DNA from 3 places in the Streptomyces sp. NPDC048370 genome. Region 2 is predicted to be linked to each of the others. Evidence: riboswitches for the same ligand, from Rfam matches in the RefSeq annotation. Region 2 holds a riboswitch; each other region holds the start of a gene.

Region 1 (6,976 bases), on a different contig from region 2:
GGTCTCGGCGTGCTCGGCGGCGCCCTCGGCGCGGACGCTGTCGACGGTCTTCCCTGCGCGGTACTTGCCCGTGAGGAAGCCGGACGCCAGCGCGAAGTACGGGACGGCGGCGAGCCCGGCCCGCTCGGTGGTGGCCAGGAGCTCACCCTCGTACGTGTCGCGCGAGAGCAGGTTGTAGTGCGGCTGCAGGGCCACGTAGCGGGCGAGGCCCTCGGCCTCGGCGAAGTCCAGGGAGGCCTGGAGCCGTTCGGCCGAGATGTTGGAGGCGGCGACGGCGCGCACCTTGCCGTCCTTCACCAGCTGGTCGAGCGCGGTGACGATCTCCTCGACCGGGACGGTCGGGTCGTCGAAGTGCGTGTAGTACAGGTCGATGTAGTCGGTGCCGAGGCGGCGCAGCGACTCCTCGACGCCGGCCTTGATCGTGGTCGGGGCGAGCCCCTTGTACTGGGGGTGGGCGCCGACCTTCGTGGCGACGACGACCTCGGAGCGGTTGCCCCGGGTGGCCAGCCACTTGCCGATCAACGTCTCGGACTCGCCGCCCTGATTGCCCTCGGCCCAGGCGGAGTACATGTCGGCGGTGTCGACGAAGTTGCCGCCGGCGGCGGTGTAGGCGTCGAGGACGGCGAAGGACTGCTCCTGGTCGGCGGACCAGCCGAAGACGTTGCCGCCCAGCGCGAGGGGGAAGACGTGCAGATCGGAATTGCCCAGCGGGCGAAGAGAGGTCATGGGACGTTACAACGACTGCCCCGGACACGGGTATTCCGGCAGCCCTGACGTCCGGGGGGTGCCGTCAGGGCTGCCGGAGTCGTGAGGCCGAGTACGCGCGGGCCGGCGTCAGACCGTGAGGCCGGGGACGCGCGGGCCGGCGTCGGACCGTGAGGCCGGGGACGCGCCCTGGCGTCAGGCTGTGAGGTCGCGTCCCCGCGTCGGACCGAGAGGCGGGGACGCGTACGCGTCAGACCGAGAGGCCCTTGCTGCCCAGCCAGGCCGCCGGGTCGATGCCCGCGCCGCCCGGGGTGTGGACCTCCAGGTGCAGGTGCGGGCCGGTGACGTTGCCGGTCGCGCCCACGCGCCCGATCGTGTCGCCGGTGCCCACGGACTGGCCGACGCTCGCCGTCATCGAGGACAGGTGGGCGTACCAGACCTCCGTACCGTCCTCCAGCTCCAGGACGATCCGGTAGCCGTACGAGCCGGACCAGCCCGCCGACTTGATCGTGCCGCCGTGCACCGCCTTGACCGGCGTGCCGGTGGGCGCCGCGAAGTCGAGGCCGGTGTGCTGGCCGGAGGACCACATGGAGCCGGACTGGCCGTACGTGGAGGTGATCGTGTACGAGGACGTGGGCAGCGAGTAGCTCGCGGCGAGCTTCGCCAGGCGCTCCGCCTCGGCCTTCGCCGCCGCCTCCTCCTCGGCCTTCTTCTTCGCCGCGGCCGCTTCCTTCTCGGCCTGGTCCGCCTTGGCCGCCGCCTCGACGGCGGCCTTCTCCGCGGCCGCCTTCTCCGCCGCGGCCTTCTCGGCTGCGTCGGCGGAGGCCTGCTGCTGCTCGGCCTGCTGGAGGATGCGGGCGCGCAGCGCCTCGCCGGCGTCGGCCGTCGAGGCGGAGGCGGAGGCGGACTCGGCGCCGGAGGTCTTCTCGACGTCGCCGGCCGGCAGGGCGAGGGTGGCCGTGAGCGGCTGCGGGTTGGTCGTACCGGAGTCCGTACCGTCCGCGCCGTCCTCGTCGGAGATGAACTCGCCGACGCCGGGCAGCTCGGAGGCGTCCGGCAGGTCGAGGTCGGGGAGCGATATCGAGACCGGGGGCTTCTCCTTGGCGGTCGCCATGCCGCCCGCGCCGACGGCCGCGATGACGCCGACACCGAGGACGGTGGAGGAGCGGGCGAAGCCGGAGCGCTGCTTCACGACGCGGTGGCGGCCACCCGAACGGGCCTGCTGGCGCAGGGAGTCCTCGGTGGGGTTCCACTCCCCCCACGTCGCCGCGTCGTCGTCCGTCCCGGCGGCACCACGGGCACCGAACGCGTTGAACCCGTCAGAAAGGCCTTCGGGGGCAGGGCTGTTGGACGCCACGGAGGCGCACTCCTTTCCTTCCTTCTCGCCTACCGGGTTAGCTGACGGGTTCGGAGCAGGAAGGTCTCCTACGAGCGGTTCCGCACGAGTGCGAAGGTGCCCGATTCACCCCAAGTAGTGGTTCCCCGGTTCCCTTTCAGGATTCGGCGCGTGCGCACGGTGCCGTCTCTTACGACGGCTGGGACGACCGCGCTGCGTTATCGAACGTTAATAGACACGAGGGCCGGATTCCAAGCCGTTCCGGTTGATCATTTCCGCGATTGAGCTGGTACAGCCCGATTTGACCTCGCTTCAGTACGGACCCCGAACGACACCCCAGAACTGACGGTGCGTCAATTGTTATCGGAGTGGTACCCCTCCACTACGGATGGTCACGGCACTGTCGGCGGCACTGGTCACGGCACCACGGGCATCGTGCGGCGCCGCTCCGGCTGGCCCGCTGCGGGGCGGCTCACGGCCAGCAGCGCCATGTCGTCGGTGGAACCCCCGCCCGTGAACCGGCGGACGTCGTCGACGAGCGCGTCCAGCAGCTCCTCCGGCCCCGGGAAGATCCTCCCTGCGAGCCGCTCGGCCGGTTCGTAGAAGGCCCCGTCCGCGTCGCGCGCCTCGGAGAGCCCGTCGGTGTAGAGGAGCAGCGTGGCGCCCGGCGGGTACGGGACCTCGTCGGCCCGGTCCGGCCAGGCGGCCAACTCGCCCATGCCGAGCGGCAGCGCCGGTTCGGTCGGCTCCAGGAGCGCCAGGCCCCCGTCCGCGTACAGCAGCAGCGGCTCGGGGTGGCCGCGGTTGACCACCCGTACCCGCCCGTCGCCGCGCGGGATCTCGGCCAGTACGGCGGTGGTGAACCCCTCGAAGGCGTCGAGCCCGTCGCGGCGGGTGCCCTCGCGGGCCAGCGCCCGTTCGAGGCGCTGCGCGACGCCTTCGAGGCTCGCCTCCTGCTCCGCCGCCTCCCGGAAGGCGCCGATCACGACGGCGACCGCCTCGACCGCGTCGAGCCCCTTGCCGCGCACGTCACCGACGACGAGCCGGACCCCGTACGGCGTGTCCTGGACGGCGAACAGGTCGCCGCCGATGAACGCGTCCGCCTGCGCGGCCTCGTACCGGGCCGCGACATGGAGCCCGCCGATCCGCTCGGCGGGCGTCGGCAGCACGGCCTTCTGCGCGGTCTCCGCGATCACCCGCGCCGAGGCGAGCCGCTCACCGCTGCGCCGTACGACCCGGTTGATCAGCAGGGCGAGGACGGAGACGGTGAGGACGGTCAGTGTCTCGGTGAGGGCGGGGACCTCGTCGGTGGTGTGGTTGTACACGTGCAGCCCGATGCTGGCGACGACGGCGGCGATGCCGGTGAGCAGTGTCGTCAGCATGGAGAAGAACGGGGCGGCGATGAGCGGCGCGGCGGAGAACATCGGGGAGGCGGTGTACGCGGCGGGAGTGGACAGGTCGAAGACGACACCGCCGAGGATCACAAGAGGCGGCAGCGCGCGGATGAACCGCCGGGCCTGCTCGGCCCGCCCGCGCGGCGCCCGCGACCCGAGCCCGTTGGCCGACCCGTTCGCCGTCCCGTTGGCCGATCCGTTCGCCCGCCCGTTCACCGACCCGTGCGCCGACCCGTTCGTCCGCCCGTTCTTACGCCGGTCCGTCCGCCCGGTCCTGCGCCGGTCCGGCCGCCCGCTCCTGCGCTCGTTCGCCCGCCCGTTCGCCTCTCCCCGAGCGGCTCCCCGCGGTCCCTGCCCCCGCCCCTGCCCCTTCCCCTGGCCCTGCCCCACCTGTGCTCTCCTGCCCGGTCCGTACACGGCACGGCGACGGACGGTACCGCGCCCTCCCCAGGGTGGCGGGAGCCGCGCCGCGTGGCGACCCCCGCTCGGCCAAGTGGGTTACGCGCGCAGTCGGCCGCCCCGCGCCAGGGCACCCACCGCCGCCGCGCAGCCGAGGCCGACCCCGCACAGCACCAGCCACGGCGTCACCGACCACCCGGTCACATCGAGCAGCACGCCCGTCCCCAGGTTCCCGAGGGTGATCCCGATCCCGCAGACGGTGTTGTAGAGCCCGTAGTGCGTGGCCACCCACCGCCCGCCCGCGAGGGCGACGACGGTGTCCATCTCGTACGGGTAGAGCACCGCGTTCCCGACCGCCAGGGCCGCCGAGCACAGGAGCAGGCCCACGACCCCGGGCACGGCGACCGGGAGCAGGAAGGCGGTGCCCATCAGCACAAGGCCGAGGACCAGACACCGCTCCCGGCTCAGTCTCCGCCCGCACCAGGCCGTGATCCGCAGCTGACCCGCAAGCGCCACGAGCGCGGAGACCACGAACAGCGCGGTCGTCACCGCCGTACTGTCCGCCGCGAGCGGCAGCGCCAGATAGACCTGGAAGGACAGGACGTACGAGCCGGTCATCGCCAGCGAGAAGAGCCAGAAGACGCGGTTGGCGAGGACGGTACGGAACTGCCCCCGGCCCGCCGCCTGTTCCGTCCCCGGTTCCGCAGCTGCTTCCGCCCCCGGTTCCGCGGCCCGTCCCTCCGCCGCCGCTTCCGCCGTCTTCTCCCGTACCGGCAGGTGCCACAGCTGCACCAGCGTCAGTACGGCGAACAGCACCGCCGCCACCGTGCACGTCAGCCGGAACGACACCCCCGTCAGCGCCACCCCCACCAGCGGCCCGAGGAGGATCCCGGCCTGGTAGTACGTGTTGAACAGCGCGAACGCCTCCACGCGCCGCCGCTCCCCCGCCTCCGCCGCGAGGTAGGCACGCACCGCCGGGTTGAACAGCGCCCCCGCCAGACCCGTCGCCACCGAGGCGGCGATCAGCACCGGCAGCGACTGGGCGAACGCGAGCGCCCCGAAGCCCACCGTCCGCAGCGCGCAGCCGGCGACGATCAGCGGCTTGAAGCCGAGCCGGTCGGCGAGCGCCCCACCGATCAGGAACATGCCCTGCTGGGAGAGGTTCCGTACGCCGAGGACGAGCCCGACGGCCCAGGCCGCCATGCCGAGCCCGTCCGAGAGGTGCGCGGCGAGGTAGGGCATCAGCATGTAGAAGCCGAGATTGATGGTCAGCTGGTTGAGGAAGAGCAGCCGTACCGCCGGTTCGAAGGTACGGCTCTGCCGCCAGATCCCGCCCTTGGCGGGGGTCGACACCTCGGTGCTCATCGGACCCGCTCCAGGACCCGGCGGGTCCAGCCGTCGACCGTCGCATCGCCCTCGTACGCCGCCGGCTCCTCGCGCACCGGGCCGTCGAGCAGGCCGTGGGCCGCGCAGAACTCGTCGCTGAAGACCGTGTCGAAGTACCGCTGCGGCCCGTCGGGGAAGACGGCCGCGATCCGCGTTCCGCGCGGCCGGGTACGGGCCAGCCACCCCGCCACCAGCGCGACCGCGCCCACGCTCCAGCCGCCGGTGACGAACTGACGCGACGCCAGCCGCCGGGCGGCCCGGACCGCGTCCGCAGGACCGACCCAGTGGATCTCGTCGAAGGCCGCGTGGTCGACGTTGCCGGGGTGGATGGAGGAGCCGAGCCCGCGCATCAGCCGCTCGCCGGCCGGCAGGCCGAAGACGGTGGAGCGGACGCTGTCCACGCCGACCAGCTCCAGGGCGGGGCTGGACGTGGCCCGCAGCGCGCGGGAGATGCCCGCGGAGTGCCCGCCCGTCCCCACCGCGCAGACCAGGACGTCGACCCGGTCGAGCTGCGCGGAGAGCTCGGCGGCGAGCCCCCCGTACGCCTCGGGGTTGTCGGGGTTCCCGTACTGGTTCGGCCACCACGCTCCGTCGAGGCTCACCAGGAGCTCCGCCACCCGGCCCATGCGCGCCTGCTGCCACCCGCCCTGCGGGCTGGGCTCCGCCACGACGTGGACCTTGGCGCCGTGGGCGACGAGCATCCGCTCGACGATCGGTTCGAGACCGGGGTCCGTGACGACATGGACGGGGTGGCCGTGCAGCACTCCGGCGAGCGCGAGGCCGAGGCCGAGGGTGCCGGAGGTCGACTCGACGATCGGCGCGCCGGGCCGCAGCTCACCGCGGCGGCGGGCCTGTTCGACCATGTGGAGAGCGGCGCGGTCCTTGATGCCGCCGAAGTTGAAACCTTCGAGCTTGGCCCAGTAGCCGTCGTCGACCCACAGCACGGGGGTGTTGCCGACGGTCTGCGCGGCGAAGGACAGCGGGATGCCGGACGCGGGTGTTCCGGTGCCGGGCAGGGAGGTGCCGGGAAGAGGTGTACCGGGCAGAGGTGTGCCGGGCAGCTGGGCGCCGGACAGCAGGTTGTTCATCAGGTGTACGTCCTTGAAGTGGTACGCCGAAAGGGAGCCTGGTCGTGTCGTGTCGTTCGACCCGGCTCAGTTCCGGTTCACTCCGAGGGCGATCAGCAGACGACCCGGCTCGGGCCCGGGTCCCGCCCGGTCGCGGACGCAGCGCGCGTGCGGATCGGCGGGGAAGATCTCTTCGTCGGCGAGCAGCACGGCTCCGTCGACGTCGGGCGCCGCAGGCTGCGGGGCCGTCTGGGTGGGCAGATGGGCGTCGAAGGACCACGACTCCCCGGACCGCTCGCAGCCGTGCGGCAGGGCGGGGGCGGAGATGGTGGCCGTCCGGGTCGCGTCGATCGTGCCGGTCGTGCCGGTCGTGGGGAGCACGTGCCCGTGCGACCCGTGGCAGACGCTCACGAGGAGCGCGAGGAGAGCGAGCAGGACGAGGACGGCGGGCGCCCGCCGTCGTACGTCAGTCACTGTCTCGTCACGCATGGTGCGCGTGACCCTACGGTGCGGCTCCGCGCGACCGCAAAGAGGCGGGCCGGGTTTTGGCCGGCGTTTACTTCGGGCAACGCGCCACGCCGGATCCCTTACGGGTCCCGGCGGAACCCCTACGGACCGCGGCGGATCCCCTACAGGTCCGGCGGGTCCCGGCGGGTACCGCTACAGATTCCGCTCCGCGTAGACGGTGA
Region 2 (6,976 bases):
CTCGTCGATCTCCTCGAACTCGGGCACCCGCCCGGGCTCGGCGGCCTGCCGCCGCCACTGCCCGTACCGGACGGCCTCGGCGAGGGCCCGCACGGCCCGCTCGGCGGCGGGGTAGGCGGGGATCGCGCCGGGGCGGAGGGCGGTGGGGGCGGGGGTGGAGGTGGGTCCGGCGGCGGGGGTGGAGGAGGCGGGTCCGGTGCCGGGCGTGGTGCTCGGGGTCGCCGCGTCCGTCGGGGTGGCCTGGGACATGGGCGAGCTCGGGGCAGGGGCCGGGGCCGGGGCCGCCGCCGGGGTGTCGCGGGGTGTGCGTCGTGCGGGCGGCCTCGTGCTGGTGGCCGCCGAGAGGGCCTCCGCCAGGCCGCCCATCTCGACGTGGACGACGACCACCGGCTTCGCCGGCGGTGGCGCGGAGGCGACCGCCTCGCGGAGCTGGGCCGCGAGGACCTCGCCGTCACCGGACTCCACCGCGCCGTTCTCGCCGACCCAGGGGATCGCGGTCACGACGACCGCGTCGCACGCGTCGTCCGCGAGGGCCGCCGCCAGCGCGGCGCGGAAGTCCGCGGGGGTCGCGCCCGTCGTCAGGTCCAGCGGGCGCAGCGGACGGAGCCCCTCCGTCAGGCAGGCGTCGTACGTGAGCAGCCCGAGCGACTCGGAGTTGCCGAGGATCGCCACGCGCGGCCCGGTCGGCAGCGGCTGGCCCGCGAGGAGCAGTCCCGCGTCGACGAGCTCGGTGACCGTGTCGACGCGGATGACTCCGGCCTGCCGGAGCAGCGCGGAGACCGTGGCGTGCGGGATCCGGGTGACCGGCACCCGGTGTCCCGGCGGCGCGCTCCCGCTGTGGCGCGCGCCCTTGACCACGACGACGGGCTTCACCGCCGCCGTGCGCCGGGCCAGCCGGGTGAACTTGCGCGGGTTCCCGATGGACTCCAGGTACAGCAGGACGACGTCCGTCTCCGGGTCGTCGTACCAGTACTGGAGGAAGTCGTTGCCCGAGACGTCCGCCCGGTTGCCCGCGGAGATGAAGGAGGAGATCCCGGCGCCGTGCCGGTGCAGCCCGGCCAGGAGCGCGATTCCGATCGCGCCGGACTGGGTGAAGAGCCCGATCCGCCCGGTGGCCGGCGACTGCGGCGCGAGCGAGGCGTTCAGCCGGGCGTCGGCCGAGGTGTTGATGATCCCGAACGCGTTGGGCCCGATGATCCGCATCCCGTACGAGCGGGCCTGCCGCACCAGTTCCCGCTGCCGGTCCCGCCCCTCCCCCGACCCGGTCTCCGCGTACCCGGCCGAGAGCACGACGAGGCCCCGCACCCCGTGCTCCCCGCAGTCGGCGACCGCCTCCGGCACGCGCTCGGCGGGTACGGCCACGATCGCGAGGTCCACCGGTTCGCCGATGTCCCCGACGGAGCGGAAGGCCGGCACCCCGTCGAGCGTGCCGGTCTCCTCGGGGAGCGCGCGGTTCACCGCGTACGTCCGTCCGGTGAACCCGCCCTCCAGGAGGTTGCGCAGGACCGTCCGGCCGACCCCGCCCGGGGTGCGGCCGGCTCCGACGACGGCGACCGAGCCGGGGGTGAGGAGCCGCTGCACGGAGCGGGCCTCCGCCCGCTGCTCCCGGGCGCGCTGCACGGCGAGGGAGCGGTCGGTGGGCTCCAGGTCGAGGTGGAGCCGTACGGAACCGTCCTCGAAGCTCCGCTTCTGGGTGTACCCGGCGTCCGTGAAGACCTTGATCATCTTGGTGTTGGCGGGCAGCACCTCCGCCGCGAACCGCCGGATGTCCCGCTCGCGCGCCACCGCCGCGATGTGTTCGAGCAGCGCGGAGGCCACGCCGCGCCCCTGGTGGGCGTCCTGGACCAGGAAGGCGACCTCGGCCTCGTCGGCGGGCGCGGGGGCGGGCATCCCCCGGTCGTCGATCCGGTCGTACCGGACGGTGGCGATGAAGTCGTCGCCGACCGCCGCGGCGAGGCCCACCCGGTCCACGAAGTCGTGATGGGTGAAGCGGTGCACGTCCTTGGCGGAGAGCCGGGGGTAGGGAGCGAAGAACCGGTAGTACTTCGACTCGTCCGAGACCTGCTCGTAGAAGCTGACCAACCGGTCGGCGTCGTCGGCGGTGATGGGGCGGATGCGCGCGGTGCCGCCGTCGCGGAGGACCACGTCCGCTTCCCAGTGGTCGGGGTAGTCGTGTTCCGGTTGTTCCGGCCGTTCCGACGCGCTCTGCATGGGGCAAGCGTACGGCCGGGGTACGACACGAGCACCGGTCGCGCGGCACGTGTGCACCATGCAAGGTAGGGAGGACCGATCGGCCCTGGAACAGGGGCCGAAGGTCGGCGTCGAGCACACCGCAACCCGTGAGAGACTGGTCTAGACAACCCGCTTGAGACTTGAAGGGCAACACCATGGCTGAGCGCCGCGTCAACGTCGGTTGGGCCGAGGGCCTGCACGCCCGCCCCGCCTCCATCTTCGTCCGTGCCGCCACGGCCTCCGGCGTCCCCGTGACGATCGCCAAGGCCGATGGCAACCCGGTGAACGCCGCGTCGATGCTCGCGGTGCTCGGTCTGGGCGCGCAGGGCGGCGAGGAGATCGTGCTCGCTTCGGACGCCGAGGGTGCCGAGGTCGCGCTCGACCGTCTGGCGAAGCTGGTTGCCGAGGGGCTCGAGGAGCTCCCCGAGACCGTCTGACGGATTTCCGGCCGGATCGACGTCCGGGCGAATTCGCGGGAAGCCGCACACGCCGAAATGACGGCGGGTGCGGCTTTTTCCTTTTCCGAACCATTCCGCTGCCATCGGGACGGCACGGTCCGCACAACTCCGCCGGGGCAGCGCAAACAAAGCCCGTCGAATTCCAGCTCTTTGTATACGGCCCGCTCGTTAATTCCGGCCGCTCGCGATGTTGACGACGTGTTGCGAACTCCTCACGCGCCCTCCGCGCCGCGGCCGCTCGTCCCGGTCGGGGCGCTTCAGCCGGTGCAGCAGCAGGGAGCGTTCGGCGTGCAGCGCGGTCAGGGCGCGGGCCCGTTCGGCGTCGCCGCGTGCCACCGCGTCCACGATCGCACCGTGCTCCGCCCAGGCCTCGACGGGCTGGGCGGGGGCCTCGACCGCGTACATCCAGGCGATCTTGTGCCGCAGCTGGGTGAGCAGGGCGGTGAGCGTCGGGCTGCCCGAGGCCTGCGCCAGGGTCTCGTGGAACCAGCCGCCCAGCGAGCGCAGATCGTCCCCCTGGCCGCGCCTGGCCCGCTCCTGACCGAGTCTGACCAGGCCGCGCAGCACCTTGAGGTGCGCCTCGGTGCGACGTTGGGCGGCGCGGGCCGCACCGAGCGGCTCCAGCAGCGACCGCATGTCGAGGAGGTCCGCCGCCTCCTGCTCGGTCGGCTCGGCCACGTGGGCTCCCGCGTGACGGCGGGTGATCACGAAGCCCTCGGACTCCAGGGTGCGCAGCGCCTCGCGGACCGGGACGCGGGAGACTCCGTACCGGCGGGCCAGCTGCTCCTCGGTCAGCCGGCTGCCGCGCTCGTAGACGCCGGTGACGATGTCGTCCCGAATCGCCGTGCACACCGAGTGCGCGGGAATGCGCATGATCGACCTCCGCCTTAATACGCGCGAAACCGGTTCTCCGGTGACTCTATTGCAGCGGGGCGGTATTTCCGACGGCTCCTCAGGAACCATGGATATCTTTTGGTCAGCGAAAAGCCCCGGCTCAGTACGAGCCGGGGCTTTTCTGACGTGCGGTGGGGGACCTCGCCGGACGGTCAGACGTTCACGCCGCGGGCGCGCAGGTACGCGACCGGGTTGATGTCGGAGCCGTACTCGGCGGTGGTGCGGGCCTCGAAGTGGAGGTGCGGGCCGGTCGAGTTGCCGGTCGAGCCCGAGATCCCTATCTGCCGGCCCGGGGTGACGGTCTGACCGACGGAGACACTGATGGCCGAGAGGTGCCCGTACTGGGTGTACGTGCCGTCGTTCATCCGGATGACGATGTTGTTGCCGTACGCGCCGCCCCAGCCGGCCTCGACGACGGTGCCGGAGCCGACGGAGACGACCTTGGTGCCGTAGGCGGCGTGGAAGTCGACGCCGGAGTGGCTGCCGGAGGACCAGAGGGAACCGCCGGTCTTGTAGCCGGTGGAGACGTACGAGCCGGCCACGGGGAGCTGGAAGGAGTTCAGGCGCTTGCGCTCGGCCTCACGGGCGGCGCGCTCCTTGGCCTCGCGGATCTCCTTGGCGCGGGCCTCCGCCTTGCGCTTGGCCTCCGCCTTGGCACGGGCCTCGGCCACGCGCTTCGCCTCGGCCTCGGCGGCCTCGCGCTCCTGGGCGGCGGCCTGGGCGTCGATGGTGTCGGCGAGGGCGTTGTCGGCGACGACGACCTGGGTCAGGCCGGTGTCCTCCAGGGAGGGGGCGTCCGTGTCGACGGCGAGCGCCGGGGAGGCGAGGGTGCCGATGACGCCGGTGGTGGCGAGGGTCGCGACGCCGGCGAGGCCGGCGCTGCGGCGCGCCAAACGGCTCGGACCACGATGCTTCCCGGTGGCACGGGTGAACGCCATGTAGTGGCTGATCCTTTCCTTCCTTCTCGCCTACCGGGTTAGCTGACGGGTTCGGAGCAGGAAGGTCTCCTACGGGCCCCTCCGCACGGGTGCGAAGGCGTCCGATTCACCCCAGGGACTTCGTGTGGGTCCCCGGCTCCCCAGGCTCGCGCCTGACGGGGACTCGGCGATGACTGTCCGATGCCACGGATGTGGCGGGTGCAACTGGCGAACAGCCGGACCGACGCTATGCGGACCGTCTTTCAATCACCAAACAGACACGCCAGTTTGTAAGACATGCCACAGGGCATACGGCCACCCTCTCTGGCAATACGGACAAAGAGGAGGACCCCGACGTACTGTGACGTCGGGGTCCTCGCATGCCACCGGAGCGCGGCGGCGGTCGGCCCAATCAGCCGGTGACGACGGTCACTTCACCGATGCCGAGGGCGCGCACCGGCTCCTCGATCTCCGCCGCGTCACCCACGAGCACGGTGACGAGCCGGTCCACCGGGAAGGCGTTGACGACGGCCGCCGTCGCCTCCACCGTGCCGGTCTCGGCCAGGCGCGCGTACAACTGCGCCTGGAAGTCGTCCGGGAGGTGCTGCTCGACCTGGTCGGCGAGCGTCCCCGCGACGGAGGCGGCGGTCTCGTACTTGAGCGGCGCCACGCCCACCAGGTTCTGCACGGCGACGTCGCGCTCGGCGTCCGTCAGGCCCTCGGCGGCGAGGGTGCGCAGCACCTTCCACAGGTCGTCAAGTGCAGGACCGGTGTTGGGGGTGTCGAAGGAGCCGCTGATGGCGAGCATCGAGGCGCCGTGGCCCTGGCCGTCGGAGCGCAGGACCTGGCCGAAGGCCCTGACACCGTAGGTGTAGCCCTTCTCCTCGCGCAGGACGCGGTCCAGGCGGGAGGTGAGCGTGCCGCCGAGGCAGTACGTGCCGAGGACCTGGGCGGGCCAGACGCGGTCGTGCCGGTCGGCGCCCACGCGGCCGATGAGCAGCTGGGTCTGGACGGCGCCCGGGCGGTCGACGATGACCACACGGCCGGTGTCGTCGGCCGTGATCGGCGGGACGGGCCGGGGCTCCGCGCTGTTCCCCGTCCAGGCGCCCAGCGACTCGGCGAGGACCTTGTCCAGGTCCACGTCGGTCAGGTCGCCGACGACCACGGCGGTGGCCGTGGACGGCCGGATGTGCGCCTGGAAGAAGGCGCGGACGGCGTCGGCGTCGATCGCCTCGACCGTCTCCTCGGTGCCCTGACGCGGCCGGGACATACGGGACTCGGCCGGGAACAGCTCCTTGGAGAGCTGCTTGGCCGCCCGGCGGGCCGGGTTGGCCGTCTCGTGCGGGATCTCGTCGAGCCGGTTGCGCACCAGGCGCTCGACCTCGGTGTCGAGGAACGCCGGCGCGATGAGGGCCTCGGAGAGCAGCCCGAGCGCCTTGGGCAGCCGGGAGACGGGAACCTCGAGGGAGACCCGTACGCCCGGGTGGTCGGCGTGCGCGTCGAGCGTGGCGCCGCAGCGCTCCAGCTCGGCCGCGAACTCCTCGGCGGTGTGCTGGTCGGTGCCTTCGGAGAGGGCACGGGCCATGATCGTGGCGACCCCGTCGAGGCCTGCGGGCTCTGCCTCCAGCGGGGCGTCGAAGAAGATCTCGACGGCCACGACCTGCTGGCCGGGGCGGTGGCAGCGCAGCACCGTCATGCCGTTGTCCAGGGCTCCGCGCTCCGGGGCGGGGAAGGCCCAGGGCTTGGCCGTACCCGGCTCCGGCTGCGGGTGGAACGTCATGCTCGTCAAAGACGCGGCAGCGTCGGTCACTGGTCCGCTCCCTCTTCCTCGTCGCTGTCGCTCTGCTCGGCGTCGCTCTGTTCGGCACCGGTGGGCTCGTAGACCAGCACCGCGCGGTTGTCCGGGCGCAGCCGGGCCGCGGCGACCTCCCGCACCTCCTCGGCGGTGACGTCCAGGACCCGGTTGACGGCGGTCAGGGCGAGCTGCGGGTCGCCGAACAGGACCGCGAAGCGGCACAGTTCGTCGGCGCGGCCGGCGACCGTGCCGAGCCGGTCGAGCCACTCGCGCTCCAACTGGGCCTGGGCGCGCTCCATCTCCTCGGGCGTCGGGCCCTCGGCGGCGAACCGGGCCAGCTCCTCGTCGACGGCCGTCTCGATCTCGGGGACCTCGACGCCACCGGACGTCTTGACGTCCAGCCAGCCCAGCGACGGCGCGCCGGCCAGACGCAGCAGGCCGAAGCCGGCGGCTACGGCCGTGCGGTCACGGCGCACGAGCCGGTTGTGGAGCCGGGAGGACTCGCCGCCACCGAGGACGGTCAGGGCGAGGTCGGCGGCGTCGCACGCGCGCGTGCCGTCGTGCGGGAGGCGGTACGCGGCCATCAGCGCGCGGGCCGGGACCTCCTCCTCGACGACCTCACGCAGCTGCTCCCCGATGGTGTCGGGCAGCGCGCCGTCGCGCGGGGGCAGCTTGCCGTC
Region 3 (6,976 bases), on a different contig from region 2:
CGCCATGCACGCTCGCTACGTCCTGCCCGAGTTCACGGAGCGCACGAGCTTCGGGAGCCGGACCCTCGACCCGTACTCCAAGCTGCTCGAGGAACGGATCGTCTTCCTGGGCACCCCCATCGACGAGACCTCGTCGAACGACGTCATCGCGCAGCTCCTGCATCTGGAGTACGCCGATCCGGACCGGGACATCTCGCTCTACATCAACTCCCCCGGCGGTTCGATCAGCGCCATGTCCGCGATCTACGACACGATGCAGGTCGTCACCTGCGACGTGGAGACCACCTGTCTCGGCCAGGCCGTCTCGACCGCCGCCGTGCTGCTCGCGGCCGGCGCGCCCGGCAAGCGGCTCGCGCTGCCCGGCGCCCGGGTCGTGCTCCAGCAGCCCACGACGGACGAGCCGTTGCAGGGGCAGCCGAGCGATCTCGACATCCAGGCACGGGAGTTGATGCGGCTGCGCGCGATGCTGGCCGGGATGCTGGTCACCCACACCGGACAGAGCCACGAGCGGATCGACGCCGACATCGACCGGATCACCGTCCTCGACGCGCCGGCGGCCACCGCCTACGGCCTGGTGGACCACGTGATTCAGAACCGAGGGGCGTCGGGCGGCGCCGGGGGAAGGTGAGCGTCCGATGGTTCCCGAGCTGCCACCGCTGCCCGCCCTGACGCGCGCCGAGGGCGAGTTCATCGACGCCTATCTCGAAGTGGTCGATCTGCTGGGCCGTATCAATCCATCCAGGGCTTCGCATACGTATGGGGCGCTGCGCGCGGCCCAGGCGCTGGTGGGGCGGGTGAACGCCCTGCGCGACGCGCTGACGGCGATGCATACGCGCGGCGAGAGCGAGGTGCACGCGGAGACATTGGCCCGTGCGCTGCGGGTGTTGGACGGGGAGCGTAGGTCGGGTCGCGTCACTGTCCCGGAGACACCGGCGAGTTGACATTCTCCCGTGTCGTGTCGAGGTCCACACGGAGCAGCGCGGCCACGGAATCGCTCCCCCGTTCGGCGTAGTCGACGAATCGACATATGTGCGGGGTGAGTTGCGCAACAGGTGTACGCATCTGGCGGAATCGGGCGTTCCACCCCTGGTCCGGGACTCGTCGGCCAAACCTCCGACGATCACGAAACATGCCTGTCCACCCGAATGGATCAGTCGTGAGGAGCCTCACATAACGCCGTTTCGGCTCGGATTTCGCCTGTGTTGTGGGTCAAGATCCCTCACGACGACAAGCCCCCGCCACCGCGGCGGGGCGGTCCGGGCGGACGCCGAGTCCTGCCGCTGTCCCGGATGTCTGGTCGACAGGAGTGGATCGGCAGGAGTGGAGGACCCGAGCAGTACGGGACGGCCGGCCAGTGGGGCCGTTCCTCGGGGTGAAGCCGCGACCGCGGCCGGGCAACTTCGCCAGCCCGAACCCGACAGGTCATCCTTCACAGGCGGCTGACGAAGGGTTGCGCATGACTGCGCAGATTCATGTCCCGTCCATGCTGTCCCGGGCCGGAGCCGTCTCGGCTCTCACCCTCGCCGCTCTCGGCGGCACGATGCTGGCACCAGGAGCCGCACCGGAGGCCCAGGCCGCGACGTCGTACGCCGGCAAGGCGCTGAACATCGCGGCTTCGAAGAAGGGATCGCCCTACAAGTACGGAGCGTCAGGACCCACCCGGTTCGACTGCTCGGGGCTCACGCTCTACTCGTACAAGAAGGCGGGCAAGTCGCTGCCCCGTACCGCGCAGCAGCAGTACAACAAGACCCGGCACATCTCCGCGTCCAGCAGGCAGAAGGGGGACCTGGTCTTCTTCCACTCGGGTGGAAGGGTGTACCACGTGGGGATCTACGCGGGTAGCGGAAAGATCTGGCACTCGCCCAAGTCGGGGTCCTGGGTGAAGCTCGACAAGATCTGGTCGTCCAAGGTGTACTACGGCCGGGTGCGCTGACGCCCCGTCCGATCGTCGCGAGCGGAGGGTGCGGTGGCGCCGCCGCACCCCTCGCCCCAGCAGGGTCAGTGTCCCGGTGACACCAGCAACGTCACCCCGAGCGCGGCGAGCATGCCGCCCGTCACCCCCTGCACGGTCCGGGCCGTCCGGGGCCGCCGCAGCCGGTGGCCGAGCCGGTCCACCAGGACCGCCACCAGCGGGAACCAGAGCAGGGCCAGCAGCACCACGATCGACGCGAGCAGCAGGGTCCGCGGCAGCACCGCGGCGCCCTCCGGCACGAACTGCGGAAGCAGGCTCAGGAAGAGCACGGGCGCCTTGGGGTTGAGGACGTTGGTCAGGAAGCCCTGACGGAACGCCCGTCCGACCGCCCGCTCCCCCGCCGTGTCCGCCGACGGCTCACCCGCCGACGCCCGCAGCGCGCCGCGCAGCGCCTGCACGCCGAGGTAGAGGACGTACGCGCCGCCGACGATCTGCAGCGCGCGATAGAGCGCCGGTACGGCGATCAGCACGGCCGCGAGCCCGGCCACCGCGAGGGCGGTGTGCACCAGGAGCCCGCCCGCCACACCCACGGCGCAGGCCACCCCCGCCCGGCGCGAGGCGAGAGCGCTGCGTACGACGACGGTGAAGTCCGCGCCCGGCATGGCCACCATGCCCGCCGCGACCCCGATGAAGGCGATCAGCTGTCCGTCCATGACCCCAGCGTGCCCGCCGTGAGCCTTTAGTGTGTAGACACGATCTTCTGGGTCTGGCCAAAGGAATGCTTTATGCAGGATCTGGTGCGGCTCGCGGCACTGGTGGCCGTCGCCGAGGACGGCTCGATCACCCGGGCCGCCGCCCGGCTCGGCTACACCCCGCCCGCGCTCTCCCAGCAGCTCGCCAAGCTGGAGCGGGAGGCGGGCGCCGCGCTGCTCGTCCGGCACCACCGGGGCGCACGGCTGACTCCGGCGGGCGAGCTCCTCGTCACCCGGGCGCGCCGGGTCCTGGACGAGATGGACCGGGCCCGCCATGAGCTGGCCCGGCTCAGCGGTCTGTCGGGCGGGCGGCTCCGGGTCGGCACCTTCACCACCGTGGGCATCCATCTGCTGCCACCGGTGCTCAGCGCCTTCCGCCGGGCCCACCCGGACGTGGAGCTGACGGTCGCCGAGTACGAGCCGCCTGCCGGGGTCCACGCCGTGGCGGCGGGCGAGGTGGATCTCGCGCTGACCCACACCTACGAACCGGCCGAGCCGGCACCGCTGCCGCCGGGCGTCGAGCTCGAGCCCCTCCTCGTGGAGGAGTTGGTCCTGGTCACGGCGCCCGGCCATGTCCTGGCGGAGGGTTCGGGCCGGCTGCCGATCACGGACCTCGCGGGCCGGCCGCTGATCAGCAGCGCGCCGGACCATCCGTCGCGGCGGGGCGTGGAGGGCGCCCTTGCCCGGGCGGGTGCGACACCGTCGGTGGTGTGCCGTACGCCGGGCTACGCCCTGGTCTGCGCGCTGGTCAGCGCGGGTCTCGGGGTGGCGGTACTGCCGGAGATGGTCGCGTCGATGACGGCTTCGCCGCTGGGTGTACGGGCGTTGGAGCCGACCTCGTTCCGCCGGACGATCTCGGTCGCCCACCGGGGCGAGGAATCGGGCCCCGCTGCCGCCTCGCTGCGTACGCTGCTGCGCGGCGGGTTCGCCCGCGCCTAGGCGGCGCTCAGGCGGCGCCCGGCTCGCGCCTGGTTCGCGCCTAGTTCGGAGAGACGGAGGCTGAGGCGGAAGCCGAGGCGGAAGCGGTCCAGGGCAGGTTGATCCAGACCGTCTTGCCGCCCTCGTCGGTCGGGGTGACCGAGAGCCGGCCGCCCGCCTCGGCCGTCAGGATGCGGATGATGACCATCCCGCGTCCGTTGTCCTGCTGCACGGCCGCCGGGAGCCGTTTCGGCCAGCGGGGATGGCTGTCGGTGACACCGATGTGGAGCTGCTCCTCGCGCTCCAGACGGACGTCGACGGTGAAGGTCGGCGACTGTCCGAAGGTGTGCTGGACGGCGTTGGTGGCCAGCTCCGAGACGATCAGCCGGACCGTGTCCGCGGTGTCGCTGCCGCCCGCGAGCCCCCATCCGCTGAGGACGTCGGCGACATATCTCCGGGCGGCGGACACCGAGGCGGGATCGCTCGGCAGAGTGACGGTTGCTTCCTGGTGGTCTGCCATGGCGACGCTGTCCCTTTCCCACCGGGCCCGGCCCGGTTTGCACTTCGCGTCAGACTGCCACCGATCGTGTCCGCCTGGGCGGCGATCCACCAAGATATGTGCATATTTGTCGCTCGAAGCGGTGAACTCTGCTACGAGAGCACGTATTTGGGTCCCGGTCAGTGGGAAGGGGGCGCGGTCCGCACGATCGTGGCGACGGCCTGCTCGATCTGCGCGTCCGTCAGATCCGCGCGGGCCGTGAGCCGCAGCCGCGAGATGCCGTCGGGGACGGACGGCGGCCGGAAGCAACCGACGACGATCCCCTGCTCACGGCAGTCGGCGGCCCATCGCAGCGCCGCATCGGGCGAGGGCGCGCGGACGGAGACGACGGCGGCGTCCGGGCGCACGGCGGTCAGACCGGCCTCCGTGAGCAGGCCGTGCAGCTGGGTGGCGACGGTCCTGGCGCGCGCGGCGAGGCCGGGCTCGCCCTGGATCAGCCGCAGGCTCGTCAGGGCGGCGCCGACGGCCGCCGGGGCGAGTCCGGTGTCGAAGATGAACGTACGGGCCGCGTTGACCAGGTGCTCGACGACCCGGGCCGGTCCGAGGACCGCTCCGCCCTGGCTGCCCAGCGACTTGGAGAGGGTGAGGGTGGCGACCACGTCCGGGTCGCCCGCGAGCCCGGCGGCGTGCAGGGCGCCCCGGCCGCCGTCGCCGAGGACGCCCAGACCGTGGGCGTCGTCCACGACGAGCCCGGCGCCGTGGGCCCGGCAGGCCTCGGCCAGTTCGGGCAGCGGGGCCCGGTCGCCGTCCACCGAGAAGACGGAGTCGGAGACCACGAGCGACCGGCGGTCCGGGTGGGCCCGGAGGGTCTTGCGTACCGCCTCGGGCTCGGCGTGCGGGACCACGGCCGTCTCGGCGCGCGAGAGCCGGCAGCCGTCCACGATCGAGGCGTGGTTGCCCGCGTCGGAGACGATCAGCGCGTCGCGGCCGCTCAGGGCGGTGAGGGCGGCGAGGTTGGCGGCGTAGCCGGAGGAGAAGACGAGGGCCGCCTCGAAGCCGCAGAACGCGGCGAGTTCTTCTTCGAGCCGGGCGTGCAGCCGGGTGGTGCCGGTGACCAGACGGGAGCCGGTGGCGCCCGCGCCCCAGCGGCGGGCCGCCTCGGCGGCCGCCTCCGTGACCTCCGGGCGGCGGGTCAGGCCGAGGTAGTCGTTGCTCGCCAGATCGAGCAGCTCCGACTCGGCGGACCGGGGCCTCAGGGTGCGGACGAGCCCCGCCTCCGTGCGGCGGCGCGCCTCGGCGTCGGTCCAGTCGAACGGGGTCCGGCGGGTGTCCTCGTCCCGGTGCATGGGGCAGATCCTTTTGTAGGCAGCGCACAGACCCTAACCGTCGGCGCCCGGGGACAGGGTGTGGCCATCCACACACGTCAAACCGGCGCGTTTGTTCAGATCCTCCTTGGCCGCGAGGTGTGCCGTAGGCGAGGATCAGCCCTTATGGACCTGCTGAACACGCTGGTGGACAAGGGGCTGCGGCGAGAGCTGCCGAGCCGTGAAGAAGCGCTCGCCGTACTGGCGACCTCCGACGACGAACTGCTCGACGTGGTGGCCGCGGCGGGCAAGGTGCGCCGCCAGTGGTTCGGGCGGCGCGTGAAGCTGAACTATCTCGTCAATCTGAAGTCCGGGCTCTGCCCCGAGGACTGCTCGTACTGTTCGCAGCGGCTCGGTGCGACGACCGGGATCCTCAAGTACAGCTGGCTGAAGCCGGACGAGGCCTCGCAGGCGGCCGCCGCCGGTGTCGCGGGCGGAGCGAAGCGGGTCTGCCTGGTGGCGAGCGGCCGGGGGCCGACGGACCGGGACGTCGAGCGGGTCGGCAGGACGATCGAGGCCATCAAGGAGCAGAACGAGGGCGTCGAGGTCTGCGCCTGTCTGGGGCTGCTCTCGGACGGCCAGGCGGAGCGGCTGCGCGAGGCGGGCGCCGACGCCTACAACCACAACCTGAACACGTCCGAGGGGACGTACGGGGAGATCACCACCACCCACACCTACGCGGACCGGGTGGACACCGTGCAGAAGGCGCACGCCGCCGGTCTGTCGGCGTGCTCGGGTCTGATCGCGGGCATGGGCGAGAGCGACGAGGACCTGGTCGACGTCGTCTACGCGCTCCGTGAGCTGGACTCGGACTCGGTGCCGGTGAACTTCCTGATCCCGTTCGAGGGCACGCCGCTGGCGAAGGAGTGGAACCTCACCCCGCAGCGCTGCCTGCGGATCCTGGCGATGGTCCGGTTCGTCTGCCCCGACGTCGAGGTCCGGATCGCGGGCGGGCGCGAGGTGCACCTGCGCTCGATGCAGCCGCTCGCGCTGCACATCGCGAACTCGATCTTCCTCGGTGACTACCTGACGAGCGAGGGCCAGGCCGGCAAGACAGACCTGGACATGATCGCCGACGCGGGCTTCGAGGTGGAGGGCGCGGGCACGACCACGCTCCCGAAGCACCGCGCGGACGCCCTCGCCGCGGCGGCGGGCGCGGCCGGCGGATGCGGCTCGGCGGCGTCGGCGGGCTGCGGCTCGCAGACGGAGGCCGGGGCCGGTGGGGGCTGCGGCTCGCACGCGGAGGCGGGCGGCGGCTGCGGGCCGTGCGGTGGCCACGCGCCGGAGCCCGAGGCGGCCACGGAGGCCGCGCCGGCCGAGGTGCCGGGCGCCCGGACCGACCTGGTGGCCGTGCGCCGTCGTGGCGCCGGAACGGACCTCGCGCCGAATGCGTAACGAGGAACTGCTGGCCCTGGACCGGGCGCACGTCTGGCATCCGTACGGCCCCATGCCGGGCCGTGCGGATCCGCTGGTGGTCGAGTCGGCGTCCGGGGTACGGCTCCGGCTGGCCGAACCGGCGCACGGACAGGCC

Evidence for each region. Region 2 has a riboswitch for cyclic di-AMP ahead of ACGFYP_RS31920 (M23 family metallopeptidase). Riboswitches for the same ligand answer to the same signal wherever they lie in the genome.
Region 1: another riboswitch for cyclic di-AMP. It lies ahead of ACGFYP_RS07345 (M23 family metallopeptidase); the one in region 2 lies ahead of ACGFYP_RS31920 (M23 family metallopeptidase).
Region 3: another riboswitch for cyclic di-AMP. It lies ahead of ACGFYP_RS27955 (C40 family peptidase); the one in region 2 lies ahead of ACGFYP_RS31920 (M23 family metallopeptidase).

The regions. Positions count from the first base shown of each region.
Region 1 is NZ_JBICYI010000003.1:20,463-27,438, forward strand. Features, by position in the region: gene ACGFYP_RS07340 (aldo/keto reductase) at 1-726, opposite strand, end outside; gene ACGFYP_RS07345 (M23 family metallopeptidase) at 956-2,062, opposite strand; cyclic di-AMP (ydaO/yuaA leader) riboswitch at 2,074-2,221, opposite strand; gene ACGFYP_RS07350 (PP2C family protein-serine/threonine phosphatase) at 2,458-3,651, opposite strand; gene ACGFYP_RS07355 (MFS transporter) at 3,934-5,199, opposite strand; gene ACGFYP_RS07360 (PLP-dependent cysteine synthase family protein) at 5,196-6,308, opposite strand; gene ACGFYP_RS07365 (hypothetical protein) at 6,375-6,776, opposite strand; gene ACGFYP_RS07370 (TipAS antibiotic-recognition domain-containing protein) at 6,948-6,976, opposite strand, start outside.
Region 2 is NZ_JBICYI010000020.1:118,150-125,125, reverse strand. Features, by position in the region: gene ACGFYP_RS31935 (GNAT family N-acetyltransferase) at 1-2,211, opposite strand, end outside; gene ACGFYP_RS31930 (HPr family phosphocarrier protein) at 2,388-2,669, shown strand; gene ACGFYP_RS31925 (GntR family transcriptional regulator) at 2,859-3,563, opposite strand; gene ACGFYP_RS31920 (M23 family metallopeptidase) at 3,737-4,522, opposite strand; cyclic di-AMP (ydaO/yuaA leader) riboswitch at 4,535-4,701, opposite strand; gene ACGFYP_RS31915 (M16 family metallopeptidase) at 4,914-6,281, opposite strand; gene ACGFYP_RS31910 (pitrilysin family protein) at 6,308-6,976, opposite strand, start outside.
Region 3 is NZ_JBICYI010000015.1:66,184-73,159, forward strand. Features, by position in the region: gene ACGFYP_RS27945 (ATP-dependent Clp protease proteolytic subunit) at 5-628, shown strand; gene ACGFYP_RS27950 (hypothetical protein) at 636-941, shown strand; cyclic di-AMP (ydaO/yuaA leader) riboswitch at 1,256-1,453, shown strand; gene ACGFYP_RS27955 (C40 family peptidase) at 1,457-1,933, shown strand; gene ACGFYP_RS27960 (LysE family translocator) at 1,999-2,625, opposite strand; gene ACGFYP_RS27965 (LysR family transcriptional regulator) at 2,698-3,603, shown strand; gene ACGFYP_RS27970 (ATP-binding protein) at 3,644-4,102, opposite strand; gene ACGFYP_RS27975 (8-amino-7-oxononanoate synthase) at 4,261-5,427, opposite strand; gene bioB (biotin synthase BioB) at 5,572-6,840, shown strand; gene ACGFYP_RS27985 (adenosylmethionine--8-amino-7-oxononanoate transaminase) at 6,833-6,976, shown strand, end outside.